DNA from 2 places in the Paenisporosarcina sp. FSL H8-0542 genome. Region 2 is predicted to be linked to the other one. Evidence: riboswitches for the same ligand, from Rfam matches in the RefSeq annotation. Region 2 holds a riboswitch; the other holds the start of a gene.
The links. A riboswitch is a leader RNA that binds a small molecule or an ion and turns the genes downstream of it on or off. The one in region 2 is predicted to bind thiamine pyrophosphate.
Positions count from the first base shown of each region.

Region 1: linked by a shared signal. The riboswitch ahead of MHH33_RS00620 (YkoF family thiamine/hydroxymethylpyrimidine-binding protein) and the one ahead of tenA (thiaminase II) in region 2 are both predicted to bind thiamine pyrophosphate.

Region 1 is NZ_CP152050.1:119,472-122,684, reverse strand. It holds gene MHH33_RS00630 (DUF5808 domain-containing protein) at 1-1,004, opposite strand, end outside; gene MHH33_RS00625 (GntR family transcriptional regulator) at 1,004-1,390, opposite strand; TPP riboswitch at 1,549-1,655, shown strand; gene MHH33_RS00620 (YkoF family thiamine/hydroxymethylpyrimidine-binding protein) at 1,759-2,364, shown strand; gene MHH33_RS00615 (ECF transporter S component) at 2,366-2,965, shown strand; gene MHH33_RS00610 (ATP-binding cassette domain-containing protein) at 2,958-3,213, shown strand, end outside.
Region 2 is NZ_CP152050.1:711,683-714,895, reverse strand. It holds gene thiD (bifunctional hydroxymethylpyrimidine kinase/phosphomethylpyrimidine kinase) at 1-424, opposite strand, end outside; gene thiM (hydroxyethylthiazole kinase) at 421-1,176, opposite strand; gene tenA (thiaminase II) at 1,166-1,846, opposite strand; TPP riboswitch at 1,915-2,011, opposite strand; TPP riboswitch at 2,076-2,174, opposite strand; gene MHH33_RS03750 (GNAT family N-acetyltransferase) at 2,294-2,773, opposite strand; gene MHH33_RS03745 (AAA family ATPase) at 2,793-3,213, opposite strand, start outside.

The sequences.
Region 1 (3,213 bases), 590 kb from region 2:
TTTTCCACCATTATGCTCGGATCGTTCTTATTCACATAAAACATTCCAAATTTCCAGTATCGATCGTCATCTTGATCGATTACCCCTTCTAGACTTTCATCCGGGTGTGATACGGTTATTCTGGTGCCACTTTGCCCTACTTTAATGGCGTAAAATAGAACGGAACCTAAAATAATGACCAAGAAAGAGATGGTGGAAGCAAGAGTTACTGAAGTTGACATGGTTTCAGGAAAAATAATGGTCAGTTGTAAGTACCCCATCAACAACGTCACCGTGATGGTCACGACAAACAATAACCAACTTGTATATTTACGGAACGCGAGTTGTTGTTCTCGGGAACGTTTTTTATTTCGTACCTGAATCTTTGCACCCGATTGCTTCATAGCCCCATTGAAAAACAGCAACATGCCTTGAAGCACGAGTGTCAGGAATGGCAACGAACTGACTGAAAGCCAACTTTTTTCCGTAAATGCATCCGCTTCCCCATTCGGACCCCAGTGCGTCGGAAGCTGGTCAGGTAACAAATCATATTGGGTTAATCCATAAACACTTAGACCGAATGTCAAAAGCATGGGCAAGATAAAATACATGTTGGGCAACAGCTTCAGTTGCTCACGAAACTGCAGGTCTACCACTTTCCGCTCAACTTGACCCGCTGTCCATTTTTCATCTTTCTTCCAGTTAGCTAATGCAATATGATTTTTTGCATATAGCCCCATCGGCAGAACCAATGCACCTATTTGTGCGGCTAATCCCCAAAATACAATTTGTTGCTCCTGTGGACGGACGATTAACACCCCGCCAATGAATAGGACCAGAACAACCACACCACATAGCAAAACCAATTGTGTGTAGCGATTTTTCATCTTCATAAGACGCGGGTCTTTTAAGTGCGTATCCGGGATATACACGCCAAACGCTTCACTTTCCTTCAGAAACTTCGGTAAAAAGGCTTGAATGGCAATGTTGAACATTAATAGGACGATAAAAATGATTGCTGACATTACTTAACCTCCTTCAAATCCAAAATAATTTCTTTCACCAGTAACTCAATGTCCTCTTGAGACAACTGAAGACAAAGTGCTTCTGCTATGATTGGGCGTAATTCTTTACTCAGTCGTTGGCGATCGGAAGCTGATGCTTTCCGTACACCTTTTTCATGAATGAATACACCTTTCTTCGGTACAATCTGAATAAATTCCTTCTCTTCCAAGTAGTGATAAGCTTTATTTACCGTATGCATGTTCATGCCGAGATCAGCTGCAAATGAGCGTACAGATGGCAAAGAATCTCCAGGTTTCAAAGACCCCTTTGCTACCCCTTCAATAATTTGCTGAGCCAATTGCAAGTAAATCGGTACGGTCGATTCCGGTTCAATCTCAATAAACATATGCGACCTCCCTTTGTTCTATTCTTAGTAGAACAGTCTTGTTATATACAATATAGAACAGAATTTGCTGATTGGCAAGTATTGATATTCACTTTATTTACAATCCTTTTTTCATGCGTTACAATGAAGCCGTTCTTGAATATATAAAACTGCATACGAATTTGCACTAGGGGTGCTATAGTTTGGCTGAGATGAGAGCATTTGCTCCGATCCCTTAACACTCGATCCAGGTAATACTGGCGTGAGGAAGTGCGGTGACCTTTGCCCAACTTTTTTTCTTTTTGCGCAAACCAGCTGCATTCCACGTCGAATGCAGCTTTTTTATGTTCAATAATAGGTGCCTGGCACTAAAAAAGGAGGAAAAAGAGATGTCGAATGAGTTTAGTTGTGGGATTAGTCCAATCGTTGGTTTACGGTTTTCGATTCACCCGATGGCGGACAATTTTATTAAAATTATTAAAGGGGCTTTGCGTGAAGCAGATACCTCAAATGTATGGATGCATACCGACGACGTCAGTACGGTGATGCGTGGGAAGCAAGTGCATGTATTCGATACAGCGAGAGCCATCGTATTGTATGCAGCAAAAACGGGTGCCCATGTCGCCTTTAACGGAACCTTTTCGATTGGCTGCCCAGGTGATTCTGCAGGCGATGTTTATCTGGAAAAAGATGATGTTCTGTTAAACCATCCTCAAATTAGCGAAATCAAACAATATGTATCATCACAATTTGCTCTGTATCCGATGAATAACCCCGATTATATGTCGGTTATTTATCAGGAAGTGGCACGCGCAAAAGAATATGGTGTGTTCAATGATTCCATGCATTATGCAAGTGGACTTCATGGGGATATTCACGATGTGTTTGCATTCCTTGAAGATTCTTTTACACACGCTCGATCGGAACAACATAAACATTTGGTCATGACTGTTAACATGAGCATCAACAGCCCTTCTCACAAAGGAGATGAGTAATATGTTGAAGTCCTGGAAACTGAAAGAAGTTGTGTTGCTATCCGTTTTTGCAGTTGTCTTTGCCGTCGTTTATTTGCTGTTTGTTCAAGTAGGAAACATTTGGGCTGGAGTGATTGGACCTATTGCATACGAGTGGATCTTTGGGATTTGGTTTATTGTGTCGATCATTTGTGCATACATCATCCGCAAACCGGGTGCCGCTCTTTTGTCTGAAACCATGGCAGCGACTATTGAAGTGATGATCGGTAATGCGGTGGGACCACGTTTGATTTTATCTGGACTAGTCCAGGGGCTTGGTGCAGAAGCTGCGTTTGCCGCGACAGGTTACAAACGCTATGACTGGTGGGTGCTTTGTTTAGCGGGGATTGGTTCTGCAGTCTTCAGTTTTGCCTATGGCTTCTTTGTATCTGGTTACGCAGCGCTTGACCCTTCACTGCTTCTCTTGATGTTCACACTTCGAGTGATGAGTGGTGCCATCATCGCTGGTTTAGGAGGAAAGTATGTATCCGATGGTTTACTGGCAACAGGGGCTCTCCGTGGATATTCGATTTCTCGCAATACATCAAAGAAACACAAGCTGAAGGGTGAGTCCATTGGGTAAAGCTTTCACGAATGAATCACCAAGTGGCATCTCACAAGTAGTTGACTTCAGAGGAGTCACGTTTCAATTTCCAGACGATGACTCGCCAGTTTTTACAAACATTTCATTTTCGATAGATGCTGGCGAACGTGTCGTCTTATATGGTCCGAGTGGCTGCGGGAAAAGTAGTTTACTGTATTTAATGAACCGTTTGTACCCTGCCAATTGTGACGGAGAGCTAAGTGGTTCGGTTATCCTCTTTAATAAAG
Region 2 (3,213 bases):
CCTCGGCTTCTGGAATATTTGGGGTCAATACTGTTGCAAGTGGCAAAAGGTTAGTCTGTAAAGCTTCCACGGCTTGATTCTGTAAAAGATTTGCGCCTCCTTTGGCAATCATCACGGGATCGACGACAAGCTGTACATTTTTTTCTCGCAAATTATTTGCTACTTCTTCAATGATTTCTGTTGAAAAGAGCATGCCTGTTTTGACTGCTTGGATGGGCATATCCTTAAAGACAACATCTATTTGTTGTGCCACGAAATCGGGTGATGCTGGAAAGATCCCTTCTACACCCAGTGTGTTTTGAGCAGTCAGCGCTGTAATCGCAGACGTACCAAATACGCCAAGTTCCTGAAATGTTTTCAAATCGGCTTGTATACCGGCTCCGCCCCCACTATCCGAGCCTGCTATCGTCATGACAATGTTCATTTTCCTTCACCTTTGGAAAAGAGATGCAAAGCATTTAGTACTTCAGTCTGGAAAGAACCAAGAAGTTGTGCCTGAGACGATGCTTGCTCGGATATTTGTTTATAAGCTTGAAGGAGATTGCGTAAGTTTAGGAGGACCTCTCCATCCAAACTTAAAGCCGCCGTGCAAATTGCACTCAACAAACACCCAGTACCGGTTACCGCTGTCATTCGTTCATGCCCGCCAGTTATCCAAAATTCTTTGTTTCCATCGGTAATATAATCCGAAGCACCAGTCACAGCTACGATACAATTCCAATCCTTTGCTACTTGCTTGGCAACGTCCGCGATGTCCATGTCACCTTCTCCACTGTCTACTCCTTTTGACTGCCACGAAACACCTGCGATTGCAGCCAGTTCACCTGCATTACATCTGATTAAATTAAACCGAACTTGTTCCAGCAAATCCCTCACTGCCTGTTTGCGAAATGATGTAGCTCCTACGCCTACTGGATCCAAAACAACTGGTGTACCAAGTTCATTCGCTTTTTTACCAGCCAGAAGCATCGCTTCTTTCGTTCGTGTATTGATTGTGCCGATATTAATTAATAGGGCCGAGGAAATGGCAACCATTTCTTCTACTTCTGATATTTCATCCGCCATGACCGGTGACGCACCGATTGCTAGCAACCCATTCGCGGTAAAGTTCGCCACGACATAGTTTGTCATGCAGTGAACGAGAGGCTTTTTTTGACGTATTTGTTTAATAGGCATAGACTTTCACCTCGTTTTCCCAGTTCTCAAGTGTCCAAGGCATTTCCCAGAATTTCCACTCGTAATAGCAGCTCTTAGCAAAATGACCTTTCAGCACATTTCTCTTATTCGGATTTGCCTCTGCATATCGATTCATCATTTGCATTTGCTGCTCGATTTTTTCTTTGTAACCTGGTGCACTATATATGGCAATCCAATCTTCATAAGCTTTGACACCTGGTTTAGCGTCTTTATACTTCTCCCCGATTTCCTGATAGAGCCATGGACAAGGGAACATGGCGGCAAACGCTTCTGCCACATCCCCGTTATGAGCTGCATTGTACATATGCGATACGTAGTTGTAGGCAGCCGGAGCAGGTTCAAAGTGTGCTTCCATTTCCTCCGTAATACCGAGCTCTTTGAAAACAGTTCGGTGCAACTCAAGCTCGGCTTCATTGATGTAGCGAGCAGATTCTAAAAAGAATGCTATGTCTTCATTCGTTTCAGCCTTCGTGGCGGCAATCGCCAGCACTTTTGTGTAGTGCTTTAAATAATAGGCGTCCTGCATCATGTAATACGCAAATTTCTCAAGTGGCAATGTCCCGTCCACCAGTCCCATTACAAAGGGATGATCAAAACTGCCTTGCCAATAAAGATCCGTTTCTTTTCGTACTTCTTCACAAAATGTCATTACTAGTCCTCCTTCTTTGGATGGACGCAAGTGCAAAAAACGCCCTTTTGCGTATGACAAAAGAGCGTTTCTGATGAAACATTGCTCCCTACGTCAGTGTTAACTGTCAGGTTCCAAGGGTCAGGTTTTAACCTTCTCAACTAAAAAGTCCCCCCGCAATTAAAATATTGAATTAGAAACAAAAAAGCCCTCCATAATGGAGAGCTACAGTACAAAACAAAAGCGTTAAACCGCTATGTACTTTGCTCCCTACGTTCGTCTTAACGAACAGGTTCAAAGGGTCAGGTTTTAACCTTCTCAACGCCAATGCGTCCCCCCGCAACTATTTTAATTACTTACATACTAGCACACTATCAGGAAATCTCAAGAATCGTGGTGAGTAATTTCAGTTTCCATCATGAATGAAAAAACCCTTCAACTCCTTCAAAGAACTCATTTCATCATCGTTTACAATTTTTTTCTGAACGAAAAACACCATTTATCATAATCCATTCTGTCTTCATAGAACCTATGAGCATCGGTTCTTTGGATTCCCGATTCCAGCGCTACATATTCGGCACCATTTTCTTTTGCCCACTCATGTATGAACTCCAACAATGTTTCTCCATATCCAAGCGAACGTTTAGAGTCGTCCGTAACTAAATCATAAATATAAACGTGACGGCCGCTATAAAAATTTGTTCTCAAGCTCACGCCTGCCAAAGCTACGATTTGATTTTGAGCAAATAAGGCAAAAAGTCGATATCCGTCTTGTGTCATTTGTCCGAGCAAATCATGAAAAGACTCTATCGTCAAATCCAATCTTAACTGTTTCATTAGTGGAAATGCACGTTCGAATTGTTCTGGTTTGGTTAGTTCTAAGATTTTATAGGTTGAATCATCCATCGTCATTCCTCCGTCAAAATTAGTTTCCGTCACATGTCCCATGTAACTCAAAAGTCTTCATCTATTTAACAGCTTCTCCTGTTTTTAGTTTTTCCTTTATGATTTGAACAATCGTATGTACTGGGACGTTCTCCGTGTTGATGTAATCCCCAAAATCATGTTCTTTATATGCTTTCAGGCATTTCGATGTTTGTTGGAAACACCAATTTCCTTCTTCCTCCCCACGTTCCCTAAGTCTATTGAAAATAGTTTCCTGATTTGCTGTTAAACAAAAATGGGTTGTTTGTTCATCAATCTTCTTAAATCCATCAAATATGTAATTAAAATATTCTACTTTCCGAATAGTCATTGGAACAATTAAGTTCACTTTATACTGTGCGATTAAGTGCTCAGCAACGGTAACGGTTAATTTTTTCCAAAGCTCCAAATCCTGAAAATCTCCTGTTTTTGCTTCAAGAGCCATAACATCTACTGGGAGAATT